3 regions of the Paenibacillus sp. 481 genome follow, and region 1 is predicted to be linked to each of the others. Evidence: predicted binding sites of a transcription regulator. Region 1 holds the regulator's gene; each other region holds the start of a gene.
The links. Region 1 encodes LexA, which represses DNA repair genes until DNA is damaged. Its sites were predicted from a motif close to CGAACATATGTTCG; they were not measured.
Positions count from the first base shown of each region.

Region 2: addB (helicase-exonuclease AddAB subunit AddB) is a predicted target of LexA. The motif match lies at 2,158-2,171, and genes of this name have one in related genera.
Region 3: recA (recombinase RecA) is a predicted target of LexA. The motif match lies at 1,538-1,551, and genes of this name have one in related genera.

Region 1 covers NZ_CP075175.1:4,796,048-4,799,324, forward strand. Annotated here, with positions in the region: gene KIK04_RS21105 (hypothetical protein) at 42-518, shown strand; gene KIK04_RS21110 (hypothetical protein) at 578-1,036, shown strand; gene lexA (transcriptional repressor LexA) at 1,356-1,985, opposite strand; gene KIK04_RS21120 (LysM peptidoglycan-binding domain-containing protein) at 2,220-2,600, shown strand; gene KIK04_RS21125 (DUF896 domain-containing protein) at 2,673-2,882, shown strand; gene KIK04_RS21130 (methyltransferase) at 3,229-3,277, shown strand, end outside.
Region 2 covers NZ_CP075175.1:798,049-801,325, forward strand. Annotated here, with positions in the region: gene addB (helicase-exonuclease AddAB subunit AddB) at 1-2,016, opposite strand, end outside; gene KIK04_RS03285 (class I SAM-dependent rRNA methyltransferase) at 2,317-3,277, opposite strand, start outside.
Region 3 covers NZ_CP075175.1:368,506-371,782, reverse strand. Annotated here, with positions in the region: gene KIK04_RS01480 (competence/damage-inducible protein A) at 4-1,269, shown strand; gene recA (recombinase RecA) at 1,624-2,676, shown strand; gene KIK04_RS01470 (regulatory protein RecX) at 2,814-3,277, shown strand, end outside.

The DNA of each region.
Region 1 (3,277 bases):
ATATGGGAATATACCAAACAAATTCATTAGGAGGTTTGTATATGAAATTCAAAAAACTTTTGGCGATTTTGATGGTAGCTAGTAGTTTGACGGTTCTTGCATCATCACCATCTGCATTTGCAAGTGATTATGGGACTACTTCTGTTGGGGTGGGTGATACACAAGCCCAGGCGCTTGATCTTATTCCTGGAGTTTCATTTACTCACTTTCTTTCTAGTCCAACAGATGAAGATTGGTTTAAGTACACGAATAAATCAGGTAAATTTCAGCAATTAAACACACATGTGCAACCGAATAATGGCGAATCAAACTTTAGATTTGGATTTAAGTATAAGTATAGAACGGCAAGTAACTATGATTATGAGTCGGACATGGTATACGCGGGTTTTCTTAACTCTTATAGTGCTCAGCTTATTCAAGCAATTATTCCACCAGGGGCTACGGCGTATTTCAAGGTCGATTCTACAAAATTTGGTGGGAGTCAGTATACAATTGGTCTCCATTCATCAGACCTTTAAAAAGAATAAAATCGTGAATGTGGTTAAACAATTATTGTGTAAATAAGAAGTTTGTAAGCATGAAATTTAAAAAGTTATTAGCAATACTCATGCTGGCTGCTAGTATGACGGTTATGGATCCTTCGGCGTTTGCTGCTAAAGGTATAGCTGACACAAGGCAGAATGCAATGGACATTCCATTTGGACAACAGATGAGCTTGGTTATAGAAGGTGCTGGGGATCAAGACTGGTATAAATGGACTAACAATACAGGCACAATGAAGTACTCATATAATTTTTTAACCCCAATGGGACTCGATTGCAGATATAGATTTGGAATGATTGTTGATTACAATAATGGAAAAGAATTTGATTTGCTTATCGCAAAAGATTTAGAGGATTCTGGGGGGTCAAGAAGTAGTATTCAACAGATAAATAAGGTGATTATCCCTCCAGGAGCAACAGTATATTATGTTGTGGAATCGAAAAATGGAATGAACGGACAATATAAGTTGTACCACTCATTCTTGAATATGTAAATTTTATTGCCATTTTTAAAGCACCCATTGTGGTGCTTTTTATTTTGTTGAGAAGGTGTAATAAGTGAGCAGGTTAGAAGGAACTAAAATTCTCAAGATTTTTCGAACAGTCAATACCTGAGCAGGGAAAAATTGATCTCAAATGATTTGGTCATCTTCGAGGCGAATCACCTTACTAGGGAGTTGGTACAGCACGTAAAGCCCACGAGGACTAAATTGGTTGGTTAATTTACGAATCCCTAAAAGATAAAGAGCACCTATACAACATCGTAGTCCATCTCTCAAGTGAGCCGAACTTTGTTGCAAGGTGCTGCTTTATCTAATGTATGTCCCGGAATATACCGATTACCTTACCCAAAATCGAAACATTCTTCAGACGGAGCGCCTCCATCGTTGGGTTTTGCGGCTGCAAGCGAATATGGTCCTTCTCGCGATAAAACGTCTTTACAGTAGCCTCATCATCTTCTGTCATCGCGACGACGATGTCCCCATTGTTAGCAGTTTGCTGTTGACGAACTATAACGTAATCACCGTTATGTATGCCTGCCTCAATCATACTTTCTCCAATTACAGACAGCATAAACACGTTATTATCGTCACCAACCATATGTGCTGGGAGAGGGAAGTAATCCTCAATATTCTCAGTCGCTGTGATTGGTTCACCGGCTGTTACTTTACCAACGACCGGAACACGTGCGATCGTACGACTAAATTCATGTACCTTCTCTGATTGTTCGTGGCTTAACAGTTCAATAGCACGTGGCTTAGTTGGATCGCGACGAATAAATCCTTTCTTCTCTAGACGATCCAAATGTCCATGAACAGTAGAGCTTGAAGCTAGTCCAACAGCTTCTCCAATTTCACGAACAGAAGGAGGATAGCCTTTAGCGCGTACTTCGTTACGTATAAAATCAAGAATGGCTTGTTGACGGCTAGAAATTTTAGACAAAAATATCATCTCCAATGAATACGCTTTTGTCAAAATTATACCATAGAACTACCGTTCGTACAAACATAAGTTCTTTAATGATGCGGTTTGGAGAGCTATTCAGACGGTTTTAATATGTAGAAAAAGATAATAAAAAGAGAACTTATGTTCTAATTTGTCGTTGACACAAACGTTTGTTCGTGTTAAATTTAGCTGGCAGTAAATTTAAGAACACACGTTTGGGGGATTAGTGCGATGATATATACAACTTATCGTTCTATTTATGAAAAGACACAAATTCAATCGTTTGAAAAAATTTCTCAAGGACGCAAGCGAATGAGGCGTCTGCGCTTGCTTGCGCTTATGATGATGCTTATGTTCGTCGTATGTTCTGGCATCGTGCAAGCTTGGGGAGATACTACTCAGGACGATTATGTTATTACATATAAGAAAGTAATTGTGCAGCCAGGGGATACGGTGTGGGGAATTGCAAAGCAATATTGCCCGAATGAAATCGATATTCGTAACTATGTAAGTACAATAATTAAAAATAATGGGATACAAAATAAAGTGCTTCAGATTGGAGACACCATACATATTCCTCTATTGACTCCAAGTATTAATACTTCTAGATAGTGTCACTTAACTTGACAAGCCTGCACCTCCGTGTCAAAGTAATGAGTATGCCAGTATTTACGGAGGTAATGTATGAATTTAGATCAAATGATTGCACGCATCAATGAACTGGCACGTAAGCACAAATCTGTTGGCTTGACCGAAGAAGAATTGGCTGAACGTGCACAATTACGAGAGAAATATCTTGTACAATTCCGCAAACAAGTGCGTAACAACTTGGACACGATTCAGTGGGTTGAAGACGAACAAGATAATAACGACTCCAAGCCTGTCGTTCATTAATTATAGGACAGTGGGTTTGATGCTACTTAGATGACTAATCATCCTTTTATTCATGAGTAGCTACTATATTGACATCTGATGTTGGTGTTTTATGGGCATCTGAAATTATAATCGATAAGGCGATTGCAGGAAGATGGAACAAACTGTCATGACATATGTGACGTTTGAAGTACATTTTCCTTATATCGCCTTATTCATATAAATGAACTGCTGTCCGTAAGTTCAACCTTCATAGAAGGTGTCAATTACGTTGTTTGCTTAAAGCACTATCGCATACGATTAAGGAAGTCGTGTTATCGAGCGTATTCAACGCTTACTGTCTATTTTTTAGGGGGTTACAACGTCTATGTCACGCAGTTGGGAACGGAAAGTTCGAAAGAACAGCACACAATTGA
Region 2 (3,277 bases), 1.7 Mb from region 1:
TTGATGGAGCATATCGCGCTCATTTTCGGTCAGTACGCCATCCTCTGTTGGGCGGCTCGGAATAACACCATCGTTAATGCCAAGCAAATACAGATGTTTTATTTGTCCAGAGCGGGTTCGATCCATCGAAGCGATTAACACTTGGTCAAGCGCAGGCGGAACAATTGCCATTTTGATACTTTCCAACCCGGTTTCCAGCATGCCCGCAAACAACTCAACAGACATGCGCTCTTCCCCAACCATTTCTACCATTTGATCCAAAATATCAAGCATAGCGCCCCACATTTGCCGATGTTCCCGCGCACGCTGCACGTCCCCATGCAACAGCGCCTCTTGACTCATACGCTCCAGTTTGTGTGGCACGTTCAGCGCTATCCAAAAACGGTACAGTGCCTCACATTTTCCACGTACATCCCGATTGCTTCCCAGCGCACGTTCAAGTGCAGCAACTGGCGTTACGATAAGCTGGCGGCAATGCTCGATCCATTCCGGTGCGGTTCGATTTTTTCGTTCTTCATGTTCAGGGTCATCGGGATCTAAAGCTTGATTAAACTCAGCTGGCCACGGACGACCGTTTGTCCAGCGTGAGCCTTCGATGCCACATGCCAGCACATAGTTCTCTAAACGGTCAAAATCTGCTCGCGTAATATGCTCGTCCTCTGTCAGCAAAAATTCCGTCTTTACAAAGCGGAATACCGCATCATACTTCCAATAGCCGCTGATCATATCAAGTGCTGCACGCGTCATTTCTACAAAAGGATGGTCCAGCACGGTTCGTTTTTGGTCCATAAAGTAAGGGATGCCCGCATCTTGAAATACGGTACTAATAATGTCACCGTAATCTGCAATATTGCGCACCATGATGGCCATCTCACGCCAACGAACGCCATCTTCACGAGCACGGCGCAGCATTTCACGCGCCGCCGCTTCCACCTCAGCACGACGGTGAACAGCCGCTCGTACCGTAATGCTCGCTTGGTCCGGTGCCGACTGATCGTCGTTGGGACGATGCTGCGATCCCGACTTCGATTCGTGATCGCGGTTACGCCATGGTACTTTTCGCTCGAAATGCCGCTCTAAATGAGCAAGCTGTGAGGCTTGCTTAAAGCGCGGAAGCTGTGTTGGCACTTGCTCCCGACGCTCATCGTCCGCAAGCCGCTCCGCCAAATCTCCCTGCTTGAGATGACTGACACTGCCGATTTCAAACCCGAGCGTTTCAGAAATTTCACGCAGCTTAATAAACGTCGTCGCCGTCGGATGAAACAAATTAAGCTCGTGTGGAACTTCTCCCACCTCATACGGGCGATCCACACATAAGCAAATCGTCATATCGCGCGCATGTAACATCAACGAAGCTAATACCGCGTATTCCTGCGGGGTAAAGCCATGAAAACCATCAATATAAATGGTGGCATTACGCACATAATCCGATTGCGGCATTCCTTCCGCCAGGCGAGCTAAGACGTCTTCACCGTCCAAGTAGTGTTCTGCCAGCTCTGCTTCAAATTCATGCAGCACCCCAGACATATCACGCAGCTTCGCAGATAAGAGCGAATGGCCGCTCATATTCGACTGCACGAACGATAAGTGCTCATCTAGATCCGAAGCTTGGATGCGGTATCGCTTCATTTCATCAAATAGATCGTTTAGTTTCTCGATAAATCCGAACTGCTCGGCGGCCCCTGAAAAAAGCGGCAAGTCCGCTTTACGACGCTGCAATATTTTGTAGAGCAGCATCTTCTTGCCTTCTTCATTGATCGGCGTAAGCGCGGTTCCGCCCGTCTCCTGCATGACACGGTAAGCTAAACGCCGAAAGCTGAGTACTTGGGCACGCAGCATGCCCTTCATTTCTGGTGTTGATACGAGTTCATGTTCCACTTGAAACGTGCCCTGTTCTGGTACGAGTAAAATGATAGGCGGACCATCAGGCTGCTCGCGCAAATGGTGTTTAATCCGCTCAAGCATATGAGTCGTTTTACCGCTTCCCGAGCGGCCGATAATATAATGTAGCGGCATGATGCCCCTCCTCTCCAGACACAATTGTATGTTAATCATTCGTATTATTCGTTTGTAAAAAAAGGAGTGATATGTTAGCCCTTACAGCAAAATCGTCATAAAAGATGTCTCTCACATTATAGCACAGGGCATAAGCGAACTAGAACGCATGTTTGGGAATTTGGAAATGGATCTAATTAATGTTTATAACCATGTATCAAAGCCTAATAAAGACTATTAAAGCTCATAAAGCCTATTAAAAAAGCAACAACACCCAAGCGTCGCTTCTGAACCGGCACATTGGGTGTTGTTATAATGATGTTATTTACGTTTTGAGCGCACTTCAAACACAGCAAACTTCAAATAGTGGCCTTCGTCAACGCCGCCGATTTGTGGATGATCTTTTCCAGCAGCACGCCATTCGATGAGACGCAGTACTTTGCCTGCATCTTGCGCAGCATCCAAAATCGCTTCCATAAAGAGGTCTGGACGCATATGGAACGAGCAACTCGCTGTAACGAGGTAACCACCTTCGTTAACAAGCTTCATTCCTTGCAAGTTAATATCTTTGTAGCCACGATATGCTCCATCCACTGCGCTGCGCGTCTTCGCAAACGCCGGTGGATCAAGGATGACGACATCCCATGTACGGCCGCCGCCAGCTGTCATCGGCTTCGATGTGTCTACTTTTGATTTCTTACTCGTATCCGCCTGCGCCGAACGCTCATCACGCTCATCCAACCCGCGTACTTGTGTCCGCAAGTAGTCAAACGCATCCGCGACAACAAATTCCACGCGGTCGGTGAAACCGTTCAATTCAACGTTACGCTTGGCGCTCTGGATTGCATGATCCGAAATATCGAGGCAGGTCACTTTTTTAGCCCCATATTTACACGCATGCAGCGTAAAGCTACCTGTGTGCGCAAAGCACTCCAGCACAGTTGCACCGTCCCACCACGGGAACGAGACCACTTTGCCGTTCGCATTAACAGGTAGTCGCTCAACGCCTGTGTCTGTTTCCACCGAACGCAGTTCAATGCCACTGCGTCTGCCCCAACCGCGCATAAGCGGAGCGATCGATGCGCGGTTTTCCCGCTGGTCGAAGAAGTAGCCTGTCTTCTGTCCTTCTTCAATATCGACCTCAATAATAAGGTCGTTCTCCTTAACTTGCACGTGACGCGGGCACTCACCGTACAACAGCCCTGTCACTTGCTCCAAGCCTTCACGCTCACGAATCGGCACATCGCTGCGCTCGTAAATGCCTTGCGGCTGCATGACTTCA
Region 3 (3,277 bases), 1.3 Mb from region 1:
GTCATGAAAGCTGAAATTATTGCAGTCGGCACAGAACTGCTACTTGGTCAAATCGTAAATACAAATGCGCAATATATTGCACAGCAATTAGCTCTACTCGGTGTAGATGTCTACTTTCAAACGGTCGTCGGTGACAATAAAATGAGACTGCGCTCCGTGCTGGAGGCGGCACGTGAACGTGCGGACATTGTGCTGCTCACTGGCGGTCTTGGGCCAACCATGGACGATTTAACGAAAGATGTTGTGGCTGAGCTGTTTGCCCGGAGCATGAGCTATCATGAGCCTTCCATGGAAAAAATGGAGCGTTTCTTTCAGGAGCGCGGAGTGACGATGATTGAAAGCAATAGGCGTCAAGCACTGCTCATTGAAGGTGCAGACCCTTTGGATAATGAAGCGGGTTTAGCGGTCGGGAACGCTATGTTGGTGGATGACGTAGCTTATATTATGCTGCCTGGACCGCCAAAGGAAATGAAGCCTATGTTCGAGCTTCAAGTCATTCCGTGGTTAGAGAAGCATGTGTTTGCAGAACGTAGCTCACTATATTCTCGTATGCTTAAGTTCGCTGGTATTGGTGAATCAGCGCTTGAAGCGGAACTGATTGATCTGATTGAGCAGCAAGCTGATCCAACGATAGCTCCTTATGCGAAGGAAGGCGAAGTACTCATTCGGCTTGCCACGAAGAGCGCTGACGAAGATGAAGCGGAACGCAAGCTAAACCGCTTGGAAGAAGAAATTCGTTCCCGTGTGGGTCAGTACATATTTGCGACGGAAGATATTTCGTTAGAGCGGGCTGTCGTGGCGCGGATGCGTGAGTTGGGTTTAACGCTCTCCGCAGCAGAAAGCTGTACAGGAGGGCTATTTGCTCAATTAGTAACGTCCGTTCCAGGAAGCTCTCAAGTGTTTGCTGGTGGGGTTGTGGCTTATTCTAACGAGCTGAAACAGCGTGCACTAGGTGTTCCACCAACGTTGTTGGAAGGAGAAAGTGCTCCGGGAGCGGTTAGTGCTGAGACGGCAGCGGCGATGGCAGAAGGTGTGCTGGCGTTGACTGAAGCTGATTTGGCTGTTGCCATTACGGGCGTAGCGGGACCTGATTCACAAGAGGGGAAGCCCGTAGGACTCGTCTATATCGCTATTGCGGAGCGCGGGCATTCTGTCGTGACAGAACAGCTGCGTGTAAACGGAAACCGTGAAATGGTACGTTTGCGTTCGGCTAAAGCGGTGTTGGTTCGAGTGTGGCGGCGTTTAAATGCTATTCAAGCTGCGCGGTAGGGTTTTCTAGTTTCTTAATTTAGGTTCGTACATGCAAAATGATTGCTTTAGATGGTGGATAATGGTATATTTTGTGTACGGAAGAACCGTAATAGAGCTGACAAGCTTTATTACGGTTTTTTTGCGTGTTTTGCTAGGTGAGATCGTAATGAGCTTGTACCTGAGTACATACGATTTTACGTTGAAGGGAGGATGAAAAGTGAAATCAAATGAGCATGATCTATTTTTTGGATAATATGGGTAAATATCATTTGGTAAGATGAAAAAACGAATGTATGTTCGAAAAAATGCTTGGCAAAGCGAACAAAACAAGGTATGATGAATACATAAACGATTAATGAAGGAAGTGAGTTTGTGTCAGATCGTCGCGCCGCATTAGAAATGGCATTGCGTCAAATTGAGAAACAGTTCGGTAAAGGTTCAATCATGAAACTCGGCGAATCCACTCATATGCAAGTTGAGGTTGTGTCGAGCGGATCGTTAGCATTAGATATTGCACTCGGCACAGGGGGATTACCTCGTGGCCGAATTATTGAAATATATGGACCGGAGTCTTCTGGTAAGACAACGGTTGCTTTACATGCAATTGCGGAAGTGCAGAAGACTGGCGGACAAGCTGCTTTCATCGATGCGGAGCATGCGTTAGACCCGGTATATGCAAGTAAACTTGGCGTTAATATTGACGAATTGCTACTGTCACAACCAGATACAGGTGAACAAGGATTGGAAATCGCTGAAGCACTTGTACGTAGTGGTGCGGTAGACATTGTCGTAATTGACTCCGTAGCCGCTCTCGTGCCAAAGGCAGAGATTGAAGGCGACATGGGAGATTCTCACGTTGGTTTGCAAGCTCGTTTGATGTCGCAGGCATTGCGTAAGCTGTCTGGAGCGATTAGCAAATCGAAGACGATTACTATTTTTATTAACCAGTTGCGTGAGAAGGTAGGCGTTATGTTCGGTAATCCGGAGACGACTCCTGGTGGACGTGCGTTGAAGTTCTATTCCACTGTACGTCTAGACGTTCGCCGTGTAGAGACGATTAAGCAAGGTAACGACATGGTCGGTAACCGCACGCGTATTAAGGTTGTTAAGAATAAAGTAGCCCCTCCGTTCAAACAAGCGGATATCGATATTATGTATGGTGAAGGTATTTCTCGTGAAGGTAGCATCGTGGATATTGCTACGGAGAGGGACATCATTCAGAAGAGTGGTGCATGGTATTCTTATGACGGTGAACGTTTAGGTCAAGGCCGTGAGAATGCTAAGCAATTTTTGAAAGAGCATGTTGCGATTGCAGATGTTATCGAAAATAGGATTCGTGAAAGTAGCAACTTAACGACTACGGTATCCCAAGATGCATCTAAGGATGATGAGGCAGACTTAGCGGAATTCGATTCCGAAGAATAAAATGACGGAATGTCATGTGCAAGCACCTTCTGCGATATGCGAAGGTGCTTGTGTCGTTCCTTCATAATCCAACCCTTGCCTGATTTATGATCGAGAGAAGTAGGCGGTGTCAAGATTAAGATGGAGGCTATGTTAGGATGAGTGATGATCGTATCGTCACGATTGTACGAGTTGAGCGTGACGCTAAGCAAGCAAGTAGATATACGATTCATTTTGATAGTAGCTCTTCGTTGAATGTTCACGAAGACGTTATGGTCAAGTATCGATTGTTTAAGGGGAACGAGGTGTCGGTTGCCTCGTTAGCAGATATTTTACGAGCAGATGAGCTAAATAAGGCATACGTTCAGGCGTTGAAATATTTACAGCGAAAGCCCCGCACTCGTGGAGAAATGGCGAAGCATTTAAGCCAGAAGGAATATGAAGAAGGCATCGTCATAGAAGTGCTTGATCGCTTGCAGCAGCAATTGCTCGTTGACGACCAAGCGTATGCGCACCAGTGGACGGAGCAACGCTTGACGCGTCATTATAAAGGAAGGCGATGGATTCAGCACGAGTTAAAGCAGAAAGGCGTGCATGAGCAGCATATTGCCTCAGCGCTTGA